Regions from separate parts of the Dorea sp. genome, predicted to be linked through region 1. Evidence: predicted binding sites of a transcription regulator. Region 1 holds the regulator's gene; each other region holds the start of a gene.

The links. The regulator Rex, encoded in region 1, represses fermentation and respiration genes when NADH is low (regulators of the CRP and FNR family bind a similar motif). The targets are predictions, from matches to a motif close to ATTGTTAANTANTTAACAAT.
Region 2: adhE (bifunctional acetaldehyde-CoA/alcohol dehydrogenase) is a predicted target of Rex. The motif match lies at 2,350-2,369, and genes of this name have one in related genera.
Region 3: ACWJAF_RS02095 (acyl-CoA carboxylase subunit beta) is a predicted target of Rex. The motif match lies at 2,253-2,272, and genes of this name have one in related genera.

The regions. Positions count from the first base shown of each region.
Region 1 covers NZ_CDRRQK010000002.1:15,367-19,663, reverse strand. The annotation lists gene ACWJAF_RS01095 (ABC-F family ATP-binding cassette domain-containing protein) at 41-1,969, opposite strand; gene ACWJAF_RS01090 (redox-sensing transcriptional repressor Rex) at 2,135-2,776, shown strand; gene ACWJAF_RS01085 (NAD(P)H-hydrate dehydratase) at 2,953-4,297, shown strand, end outside.
Region 2 covers NZ_CDRRQK010000021.1:41,275-45,571, reverse strand. The annotation lists gene ACWJAF_RS10245 (NAD(P)-binding protein) at 1-561, shown strand, start outside; gene ACWJAF_RS10240 ([FeFe] hydrogenase, group A) at 555-2,291, shown strand; gene adhE (bifunctional acetaldehyde-CoA/alcohol dehydrogenase) at 2,465-4,297, shown strand, end outside.
Region 3 covers NZ_CDRRQK010000003.1:30,954-35,250, forward strand. The annotation lists gene ACWJAF_RS02085 (peptide MFS transporter) at 1-952, opposite strand, end outside; gene ACWJAF_RS02090 (YcxB family protein) at 1,312-1,923, shown strand; gene ACWJAF_RS02095 (acyl-CoA carboxylase subunit beta) at 2,397-3,836, shown strand; gene ACWJAF_RS02100 (OadG family transporter subunit) at 3,851-4,297, shown strand, end outside.

The sequences.
Region 1 (4,297 bases):
ACAGCTATAAGAAACTACAACAGATAAAGGATTAGAAAAATTAAACTTCTTCTGCAAGTTCTTCCCATTTTTCGTATAATTCTTCCAGTTCTTCCGCAATGGCAGCTTTTTCTTTTGCAAGTTCCTGACATTTTACAGAATTGGTAAAGATTTCTTCCTGTACCATCAGAGAATCAATTTCTCCATCACGTTCTTCCAGTTCGCCAATACGTTCTTCTGTCTTTTTCAGTTCGTTTTGGCGTTTCCTGAGTTTTGCCTGGGCTTCTTTTTGTTCCTGCCAGCTGAGCTTGGATTCAGAGACAGATCTTTCAGAAGTACTGTCCGGATCCGGTGAAGCAGAAGTGCCGGCATAGGCTGTGGTAAGTTCTTCTTTTTTCTCCAGATAATAGTCATAATTGCCAATGTAGTTGACAAATGTATGATTGACAAGATCCAGAATACGGGTTGCAGTCTGGTTGATAAAATAACGGTCATGTGAAACGTAAAGTACTGTGCCGGTATAATCATTCAGCGCATTTTCCAGAATTTCTTTTGATGCAATATCCAGGTGGTTGGTCGGCTCATCGAGGATCAGGAAATTCGCCTCTGAAAGCATCAGCTTTGCAAGAGAAACACGTCCTCGTTCCCCACCGCTCAAAGAGCTGATCTGTTTGAATACATCGTCTCCTGTGAAAAGGAAGGCAGCAAGTACATTGCGGATCTCTGTATTGGTAAGTGCCGGGTAATCATCAGAGATTTCATCAAAAATGGTCTTTTCCATATGAAGTACATGATGTTCCTGGTCGTAGTAACCGATTTTTACATTGGAGCCAAGGGTGTAAGTTCCGGAGTCGGCTGCAATGACATGGTTCAATATTTTTAAGAGCGTGGTTTTACCGGTTCCGTTATCACCGATCACAGCCACATGCTCGCCACGTTTGATCTCCAGATTAATATCTGTAAATAATTCCTGCCCCGGAAATGATTTGCATAAGTGCTCGATGGTTAAGACGTCGTTACCGCTGACGCAGGAAGGTTCAAGTTTCAGATGGATGTCGGTATTGACTTCCACCGGTTTTTCGATGGTCTGCATCTTTTCAAGCATTTTTTCACGACTTTCTGCCCGCTTGATTGATTTTTCGCGGTTGAAAGAACGCAGCTTTTCGATGACAGCTTCCTGATGCTTGATTTCTTGCTGCTGATTCAGGTATTCTTTCAGACGGATATCACGGAGCTGCTGCTTCTTGGCAGCATAATCGCTGTAATTTCCCATGTAAGTACGAAGAGTGCCAAGCTCGATTTCCAGAACTTTTGTCACAACTTTGTTTAGAAAATAACGGTCATGTGAGACGATAAGTACGGCTCCCTGATAGTTTAAAAGATAGGTTTCCAGCCATGCGATGGAGTTCAGATCCAGGTGGTTGGTCGGCTCATCCAGAAGCAGAATATCCGGTTTCGTGAGCAGAAGTTTGCCAAGGGAAACACGGGTTTTCTGACCTCCGGAAAGAGTATCTACGGGTTTTGTAAAATCAGTTTCTGTAAAACCAAGCCCCTTTAAAACACCGGTGATCTCGCTTTCATATGCATAACCATTTTCGCGCTCGAAAGCCGCAGTAAGGCGGTTATAAGTTTCTAACCGGTCATTTAAGGCTTCGCCGGATAGGTGCTTTAATTCCATCTCGATCTCGCGGATACGCCGTTCCATCGCGATAATATCGGATTTTGCGGTCTTTACTTCTTCGTAAATGGTGTTCCCACTCTGCATTTCCTGATGCTGGGCCAGGTAGCCTAAGGTCTTCCCCTTTGTGAGGATGACATTCCCTCCGTCCGGTGCAAGTTCACCGACGATCATCTTAAGAAGGGTCGATTTTCCCGCTCCGTTCGGTCCGACGAGAGCGGCTTTTTCATGATCCTCTATATGAAAAGATCCATCATTCACAATGAGATGTTCCCCAAAGGATTTCTGGATCCCGTGACATGCTAATATCATAAATTTCCTCCTAAATATGGATACATTATTCTGTCTGTATTCCTAAAATGCATTTGCATATGCTACTTTATTATAACGGAAATTGTATAAAATTCAACAATAGTTTGACAATAATCTTTCAATTTTATATAATTATCCTAGACTAAGATTGGAAGGGTGAATATATTGGAAGAAAGAGAGATTTCTCGTGCTGTCATCAGAAGACTGCCGAGGTATTACAGATATTTGGGTGAACTGTTGGAAAATGGTGTAGAACGTATCTCTTCGAATGATCTGAGCAAGCGCATGAAAGTAACAGCATCTCAGATCCGTCAGGATCTTAATAACTTCGGAGGATTCGGACAACAGGGATATGGTTATAATGTAAAGTATTTATATACGGAGATTGGAAAGATATTAGGTTTGGAAGAAGATCATAATATTATTATTATCGGTGCCGGAAATCTTGGGCAGGCACTGGCAAATTATGCAGCTTTTGAAAACCGTGGTTTTATCCTGAGAGGGATTTTTGATGTCAATCCAAGACTTCAGGGCGTATCGATCCGTGGTGTGCCGATCCGTATGATGGATGATCTGAAGACATTTGTACAGAACAATGATATAGATATTGCTGTTCTTACAATTCCGAAGGAAAAAGCAATTGAAGTAGCAAACATGCTGGTGGAAAACGGTGTGCGGGCTATCTGGAATTTTGCACATACAGATCTGAACCTTCCAGATAATGTTGTGGTTGAAAATGTGCATTTATCAGAGAGTCTGATGCAGCTGTCTTATAACATCAGCCGCTACAAAGAAGATCATAAATAAAAACATAAAAATGACGTGTAAGAGTAATCTGTAAGGCGGATATACTTTTACACGTCCTTTTGTCAACTTGTGTTCTACAGAAGCCGCCAGTGGCGGCTTCTGTAGATTACCAAAGTACCTTTATCAAAATTATCAGGATTCAGGTTGCGTAAATATGTCAGTTGGGAGATGATGATATGCAGTATTTGGTAAATGCAGCGCAGATGAAATCTGCAGATCAATATACCATTCAGAAGTTAGGTGTTCCGTCACTGGAATTAATGGAACGTGCCGCAGACGGATGTATACAGATAATGGAACAGGAAAAAATGGATTTTTCGGATGTCTGTGTCGTATGTGGAACGGGAAACAACGGAGGGGACGGATTCGCAATTGCGAGAATGTTATTAGAAAAAGATTATAAAGTACAGGCATTTCTGGTAGGAGATGCGGAGCATTGCACGAAAGAAACGAAAGAACAGATCAGGAAACTGGAGGCATGCGGCGGAAAAGTCAGATACTGTATACCGGAAGACGGACATTACAGTCTGGTGATTGATGCGGTATTCGGTGTCGGTCTCAGCCGTGATGTGGACGGAATTTACAGACAGGTAATAGAATGGATGAATGCACAGGATGCAGTAAGGTTTGCAGTAGATATCCCTTCCGGATTATCTGCAACAACAGGATGTGTGCTTGGATGTGCATTTGAGGCGGATTATACGGTCACATTTCAGTTCAAAAAGCTTGGACTGGAACTGGCACAGGGAAGAAAATATGCCGGAAAAACGGTTGTCTGGGATATCGGGATCTCTGCGCAGCCGCTGATGGATGATACGGATATAGTAAAAAGTGATGAAAAAGAAGATTACAGAAAGCTCCTTCCAAAAAGAGAAGAAGATTCTAACAAAGGAAGTTATGGAAAACTACTGATAATTGCAGGAAGTAAGGGCATGGCAGGAGCCGCATATCTGAATGCGCATGCTGCATATATGGCAGGAGCCGGACTTGTGAGAATATATACTGCAAAAGACAACAGGGCGATTCTTCAGACACTTCTTCCGGAAGCAATCATTACGACATATGAAGATTTTGAACAGGTAGAAGTAATCCGGTTACTGGAGTGGGCAGATGCAGTCTGTGTCGGATCAGGACTTGGACAAAGTAAAACGGCAGAAAGAATATTAAAAACAGTGATTGATTATGTAAGAGTTCCATGTCTGATTGATGCAGATGGGCTGAATCTTCTGGCAGATAATAAGAATTATTTAAGACATATAGAAGGAAGAAGATTTGTGATCACACCACATATGAAGGAAATGTCAAGAGTAACAGGAGATTCTGTAGAAAATCTGAAAAAAGACAGAGTGGAGTTCTTAAAACAATTTGCGGAGACACTTCGTATTGTATGTGTGTTAAAAGATTCCAGAACGCTGATCGCAGGAGAAGAAAGAGGAATCCGGTTAAATCAGACAGGTAACTGTGCTATGGCAAAAGCAGGATCCGGTGATGTGCTTGCAGGTATCATTGCGGGATTTATGG
Region 2 (4,297 bases), on a different contig from region 1:
CATCATGTAAAAGGAATCTATGTGACTCCACAGATGGTAAGTTCTATCCGTGATGGAAGAGCAAGTATCAAACCAACGGGAGAAGAAGATATTTATATACCATGTGATGTACTGATCGTTGCAATCGGTCAGAATATTGAGACACATCACTTTGAACAGGCAGGTATTCCGGTAGAACGTGGAAAGATCGTCACAAAGAGTACAGGTGCGTTCGAGAATTTACCTGGTGTATTTGCAGGAGGAGACTGTGCAAGTGGACCGGCATCGGTAATCAAAGCAATTGCAGCAGCTAAGGTTGTAGCAGCGAACATTGATGAATATCTTGGATATCATCATGAAATTTCCTGTGATGTAGAGATTCCGGAAGCACATCTGGATGACCGTACACCTTGCGGCAGAGTGAATCTGACAGAAAGAGAAGCATGCGAACGAGTATGTGATTTTGAAGCAGTAGAAAACTGTATGACAGAAAAAGAAGCAAAGCAGGAAGCAAGCAGATGTCTGCGCTGCGATCATTTCGGATACGGTATATTTAAGGGAGGCAGAGAGACATTATGGTAAATCTTACAATAGACGGAAAGCAGATATCGGTAGAAGAGAATACCACAATCATGGAAGCTGCAGCCCAGAACGGGATACCGATTCCAAAGTTATGTTATCTGAAGGGAATCAATGAGATAGCAGCCTGTCGTGTCTGTGTGGTAGAACTGGAAGGAAAAGATAAACTTATCACATCCTGCAACAATGTGGCAAAAGAAGGTATGGTTATCCATACGAACAGCCCAAAAGTAAGAAAACACAGAAGAACAACAGTAGAACTGATACTTTCACAGCACGACTGCGAATGCGTAACCTGCTCAAGAAGTGGTAATTGTAGTCTGCAGAAGGTAGCAAATGATCTGAATATTATAGAGATTCCATTTAAGATGGAGATAGAAAGACAGCCATGGAACAAAGAATTCCCGCTGATCAGAGATTCGTCCAAATGTATCAAATGTATGCGTTGTGTCCAGGTATGTGACAAAGTACAGGGACTCGGCATATGGGATGTAGAGGGAACTGGATCAAGAACAACGATCAATGTGGCTGGACACAGAACAATTGAAGAAGCAGCATGTACATTATGTGGACAATGTATTACACATTGCCCGGTAGGTGCTTTAAGAGTAAGAGATGATACAGAAGATGTATGGGATGCAATTGCAGATCCGGAAAAGATCGTAGTTGCACAGGTTGCTCCGGCTGTAAGAGCAGCATGGGGTGAAGAATTCGGACTTTCTGATGAAGAAGCAACCGTCGGAAAGATCCTTGATGCTTTGAAGAGAATGGGAGTCGATTATACATTCGACACAACATTTTCAGCCGATCTGACAATCATGGAAGAAGGAACGGAATTTTTGCACAGATTTACTGCAGGGGAATTAAAAGAGCGTCCAATGTTTACTTCGTGTTGTCCGGGATGGCTTAGATTTATCAAATCACAGTATCCACATCTGGTGAGACAACTTTCTACAGCAAAATCACCGCAGCAGATGTTCGGAGCAGTGATGAAAACCTACTTTGCAGAGAAGTTGGGAGTATCACCGGAAAAAATCTATACAGTATCTGTGATGCCATGTGTAGCGAAAAAAGGTGAAAGAGAGATGGAACTGTTCTATCAGGAATATGCAGGTAATGATATCGATGCAGTTATTACGACAAGAGAACTTGCAAAGATGATCAGATCTGCTCATATCAGTCCGGATATGCTGACGGATATTGAGAGTGACAGGCCGATGCAGGATGGAACAGGTGCAGGAGTAATATTTGGAGCAACAGGAGGTGTTATGGAGGCAGCGCTTCGTACTGCATATTATCTTCTCAAGAGTGAGAATCCACCGGAGGATGCATTCAAAGCTGTAAGAAGTACAGGATTCAATGAGAATCAGGGAATTCAGGAAGCAGACTTCCAGATCGACAATGTAACTGTGAGAACAGCTGCTGTCAGTGGGCTGGGAAATGCAAGAGCACTTCTGGATCGAATCAATAAAGGTGAAGTGCATTATGATTTCGTTGAAGTTATGGCGTGCCCGGGAGGATGCGTAGGAGGCGGCGGACAGCCGATTCATGATGGCAGAGAGCTTGCATACGAAAGAGGTAAGAAGCTTTATAGCCTGGATAAGAATGCAAAACGCAGATTTTCTCATGAAAATCAGGATATTCAGAGATTATATCAGGAATATTTTGTAAAACCTAATTCACCAAAATCACACATGCTGTTACATACAGAACACAGACTGGAAGGTTTTTAGAGAGTGAATATAAAGGAGAAGTTGTCTGTGGCGGCTTCTCCGATTGGATAACTAACGGACTGTTAAAGAATTATCAAATATGTGAAAAAAATATCAAAAACAGTATTGACAAAAAAATAACGAGCGAGTATACTAAAACCATCGAAAAACAAACAAAAACTCACAGGAGGATAATCAACATGGCGACAAAGAAAAAAGAGAATGTAGTACCAGAGATTATTGACAATGTAGAAGCTCTCGAAGCAAAAATGAAAGCAATGAGAGAAGCTCAGAAAGTATTTGCTACCTTTACACAGGAACAGGTAGACAAGATCTTTTTTGAGGCTGCAATGGCAGCAAACAAGATGCGTATCCCACTTGCTAAAATGGCAGTAGAGGAAACAGGACGTGGACTCGTAGAAGATAAGATCATTAAAAACCACTACGCAGCAGAGTACATTTATAACAAATATAAAAATGATAAAACATGTGGCGTAATCGAAGAAGACAAAGCGTACGGAATTAAAAAGATTGCAGAACCAGTTGGTCTGGTAGCAGCAGTTATCCCTACTACAAACCCAACATCAACAGCAATCTTCAAAACATTGATTTGTTTAAAAACAAGAAATGCGATCATCATCAGCCCTCATCCGGCAGCAAAAGCTTGTACAATCGCAGCAGCAAAAGTTGTTCTTGATGCAGCAGTAAAAGCTGGAGCACCAGAGGGAATCATCGGATGGATCGACGTTCCTTCATTAGAGCTGACAACAACAGTTATGAAAGACGCAGATGAAATCCTTGCAACAGGTGGTCCTGGAATGGTTAAATCCGCATACTCTTCAGGAAAACCGGCACTTGGTGTTGGACCTGGTAATACACCAGTTATCATCGATGACTCAGCAGACATCAAGATGGCAGTTAACTCAATCATCCATTCTAAGACATTTGATAATGGTATGATCTGTGCTTCTGAGCAGTCAGTAACTGTACTTGACAGCATTTATGATGAAGTTAAGAAAGAATTTGCATATCGTGGATGCTACTTCCTTAAGAAAGGTGAAGAGCTTGATAAAGTTCGTAAGACAATCATCATCAATGGCGCACTGAACAACAAGATTCCTGGAAAATCAGCTTACGAAATTGCTAAATTAGCAGGTGTTGATGTTCCGAAAGCAACAAAGATCCTGATCGGTGAAGTAGAATCTGTAGATATTTCAGAAGAATTTGCACATGAAAAATTATCTCCAGTACTTGCTATGTACAGAGCTAAGACATTTGATGAGGCTCTTGCAAAAGCAGAACAGTTAGTAGCTGACGGTGGATATGGACATACATCATCACTTTATGTACATCCATCACAGACAGAGAAGATTGAGAAACATCAGCAGGCTATGAAGACATGCCGTATCCTGATCAATACTCCTTCTTCACAGGGTGGTATCGGAGACCTTTACAACTTTGGTCTTGCTCCATCTCTTACACTTGGTTGTGGTTCTTGGGGAGGAAACTCTGTATCTGAGAACGTAGGTGTAAAACACCTGGTTAATATCAAGACAGTTGCAGAGAGGAGAGAAAACATGCTGTGGTTTAGAACACCTGAAAAAGTATACTTTAAGAAAGGCTGCATGCCTGTAGCATTAGATGAACTTGGAACAGTAATGCACAAAAAGAAAGCATTCATCGTAACAGATAGCTTCCTGTATAAGAATGGTTATGTAAAACCAATCGAAGAGAAATTAGATCAGATGGGAATCCAGCATACATGCTTCTTTGAAGTAGCTCCAGACCCAACTCTGCAGTGTGCAAGAAGAGGTGTAGAACAGATCAGAGCATTTGAGCCAGATACAATCATCGCTCTTGGTGGTGGATCAGCAATGGATGCCGGAAAGATCATGTGGTTAATGTATGAGCATCCAGAAGCAAAATTCGAAGATATGGCTATGGACTTCATGGATATCCGTAAGAGAGTATACACATTCCCTAAGATGGGTGAGAAAGCTTACTTCGTAGCAATCCCAACATCTTCA
Region 3 (4,297 bases), on a different contig from region 1:
AGTCACCCTGTGGACGCTGTCTCATCTTAGCCCAAATTCCTGCGAATACAGGACAAAGGATGATACAAAGAAGTCCGTTCATTGAGTCAAACCAAGCTGTAGGCATTTCGAAGGAACCGATGTTCCAGTTAGCCCATCCAAGTCCGGCTTCTGATACTGGACCGAATTCATAGTAAACAGGCATGTAAGCCATGTACCAGATCAGCCAGAAGATACCAGAGAAGAGTGTTACGATGCAGATAGCGATAACACGGTTTTTCTCAAGCTTGGTAAGAGGAGCGTTGTCTTTCTCTTTATCGGCTTTGTCAACATTTTCTGTACGGTTGTCAACAAGGAATGGTTTCTTTCCGGCTTCGCCGAATGATTTCATTCCAATAATCCACCATACACAGTCGATGAACAGGAAGATTCCACAAACAAGGAACATTGCACGGTATCCAGCGTTCTTACCAACCAGTGAAAGGAAAGTAGTTCCGCAGAATGAACCGATGTTAACGAACATGTACTGTAAGTTGAATACAGTGTCCAGTTCGTCCTGATCAGCTAATGGGAAGAGACGTCCGTTGATACCAGAAACGTTTCCTTTGAAGAAACCAGTTCCGATAGAAACAAGAATGATCATTGCCCAAAGCATTCCGACTCCGTTAGCTTTCCAGGCACACAGATATCCGAGACCCATCATGATCTCACCTACAGGTACGAGAATACGAGGACTAATCCAACGGTCAGCGATATATCCACCGATAATAGGTGTGATATAAGTGAACGCTACCAGGTTAGAACTCATTGCAGCACCTACGGATTTGTCAAGTCCAAGACCACCGTTTGCTGCACTGGCTGCGATGAAAATCGTAAGCCCCCATTTAGCAGCGTAGTATGCAAGTCTTTCAAAAGAGAAAGTCAGACAGCACACATAGAAACCAAATGGTAATTTTTTCTTAGTGTTCTCCATGAGATTCACCCTCCAATATGAAATTTTTCTTTGGTTTTAACAATACGAGGAAAATCCCCTCTTATGATTAAAACTCTCAACGCAGTTAATCTTATCACAAACTAGACTAAAGTACAACTAATTGTTTAAGAAAAAGTTAAGGTTTTTCATACTTTCTTTTGATGTTGTGTGTTGAAATGTTACAAATGAGAAAGTAAAAATGGAAACAAATGGGTAATAATAGATAAAAAGAATAATTGAGATAGTAAATAAGTAGAATTGTTTATAGATAATTAATAAACAAAAGCGGAATATTTCTTGAATAATCAACTATATGAGGATATAATAAATTCAATGTTTTGTAAAGGGGAAAATATGATATGGCAAATTATTATCGTGTGGCATATAAAGAGTCACAAAATACACTGCGGCAGATCTGCGAACTGTTTCAGGTAGACAGCAGTGATATAACAATAAAATTCGTGATGACAGTTCTGGGGCCTCTGGTTTTGTATTTCGTATGCAGCTATGGAAATCCGGGAAATGGAACTACAGGAGGAATGGTACTATTTTTGTTGAAATATGTCTTAATATGGATATTAGCATTCATAGTAGCGGTGGTACTAAATAGAACCATCTGGAGAAAAGCGTTGAATGCAAGTGCGACGGGACAGGCAGAAGAACAGTTTGAAAGAAGATGCAGATTAAATGGTGGTCCGGTTAATTCTGAAATACGCTTTACAAATGATCATTTTGAAAGCGTAACAGAAAAGAAAACCAAATCCTTTTCGTACGAACAGGTAACAAAGATACTGGAAACGAAGGAAGCGCTTGGAGTTGTGATCAAATCTGATATGGAGACAAAGGGGTCGGCGAGAGCAATGATAGGTTTTCCAAAAGATGCATTGGAAGGCGGACAAGTGGAAGAACTGAAAAACTTTCTGCTGGAAAGATGTACGAATATGCGGAGAAAGACTGTGAAAAAATTTTAGATATATTTTGAAACAATATAATAAAGAATGAAGACAGAGAAACAAAGTGGTTATCTTTTTAATTGATGATTTGAAAGATGACCGCTTTGTTTTTTTAGTCGGGAAATTCCGTCCTCATGTCCCATGAAGCCGAGGAAACAGTAAAAAAAGCCGGGAAATCCCGCTTCCATGGCTTGCATGGTCCGGCAGAAAAAAATCATGGATACAAAATCAAAACAAGGTGTGGTATAATATACCGAGAAAATGAATATTTAAAAGTCAACTTTTTGGGGGATAAAAGTTAACTTTTGAAAAGTGGAAAATACTCCTACTTATAATAGAAGAGAAAAGTTGACAAGTATTTAACAAAAAACAATAAAACTATTGCAACAATGTAACAAAGACAGTATAATATAATTGGAAAAAATTTGGTTTTACTTTTTGAATAAAAAACGAAAACCCAATTTAAAATAATGAAAATGGAGGGCTAGACTATGGGCAACATGGCAGCAGACAATGCAGCAAGTAATAGAATCAACAGTTTACTTGATGCCGGCAGTTTTGTTGAGATTGGTGGAGCAGTAACTGCCAGAACAACTGATTTCAACATGCAGGAAAAAGAAACTCCAGCTGATGGTGTTATCACCGGATACGGAGTGATCGATGGAAATCTGGTGTATGTATACAGCCAGGACGCAACTGTATTAAACGGTGCAATCGGTGAGATGCATGCAAAGAAGATTTCTAACATCTACGATATGGCAATGAAGATGGGAGCACCAGTAATCGGACTGGTAGACTGTGCCGGATTCAGACTTCAGGAAGCTACAGATGCTTTAGAGGCATTTGGAAAGCTTTACCAGAAACAGTCTATGGCTTCTGGCGTGATTCCACAGATCACAGCAATCTTTGGAACATGCGGCGGCGGACTTTCTATCGTACCTGCACTTACTGATTTTACATTTATGGAGACTAAGAACGCAAAACTGTTCACAAATACTCCAAATGCAATCCCGGGAAATGATATTTCAAAATGCGATACATCCTGTGCGAAATTCCAGAGTGAGATAACAGGTCTTGTTGACGGAATCGGAACAGAAGAAGAGGTTATTGCTGATATCCGTTCTCTTGTATGCATGTTACCATGCAACAATGAAGAAGATGTTTCTTATGAAGAATGCACTGATGATCTGAACCGTGCTTGTGCAGATCTTGAAAATGCGAAAGAAGATACAGCACTTGCTCTTACAATGATCTCTGATGATAACATTTTCTTTGAAGTGAAAAAAGCATATGCAAAAGATATGGTGACAGGATTCATCAAACTGAATGGAATGACAGTTGGTGCAGTTGCGAACCGTTCTAAAGTATATAACGAAGAAGCAGAAGTGGAAGCAGAATTTGATGGTTCTCTTTCAGCTGACGGAGCAGAAAAAGCAGCAGAGTTTGTTGAGTTCTGCGACGCATTTAACATCCCTGTACTGACACTTACAAATGTAAGCGGATTTACAGCAAGTGAATATGATGAAAAACGTATCGCAAAATCAGCTGCAAAACTTACTTATGCATTCGCTAATGCAACAGTACCAAAGGTAAATGTTGTAATCGGTAAAGCATTCGGAAGTGCTTATGTAACAATGAACAGCAAAGCTACAGGAGCAGACATGGTATATGCATGGCCTACAGCTGAGATCGGAATGATGGATGCTAACCAGGCAGCAAAGATCATGTATGCAGATGCTGATGCAGCAACTATCAGAGAAAAAGCAGCAGAGTACAAGAATCTGCAGTCAAGCCCATTATCAGCAGCTAAGAGAGGATATGTGGATACAATCATCGAAGCGGCAGATACAAGAAAATATGTGATCGGTGCATTTGAAATGTTATTCACAAAAAGAGAGGATCGTCCGGTGAAAAAGCACGGCACGGTTTAGAGAGGTGAGGCAAAGTGAAGAAAAAATTAAGCGTATTACTTTGTGTGCTCGTCGCAATGCTCTGCTTTACCGCTTGTGGAAGTAAGAAAGAAAATCTTCAGTATGATAAATCAACAATCACACAGGCAACAGATTTTCTGATCGAGTATTGCAACAGCGCAGATGCAGATACTATCGAACAGTGGAATAAGATGACTGATTTCCAGATTGAATCTCAGTTGAATCAGGCAGGTGTTCCATTTACAAAAGATAGTTTCCTTGCAGCTTTGGATGCATGGCAGCAGGGTACAAAAGAGTGTGGAGAATATGTAAGCCACGACGATTACAAATTCGAGCCATCCTCTGACGAACTGAAAGTAACGACCAGTGCAAAGTTCAAAGACCGTGATGCAGAGATTATGTTCGTATTTGATGATGAGCTTTATCTTGAAAGTACTACGATCGATGCACATTATGATATT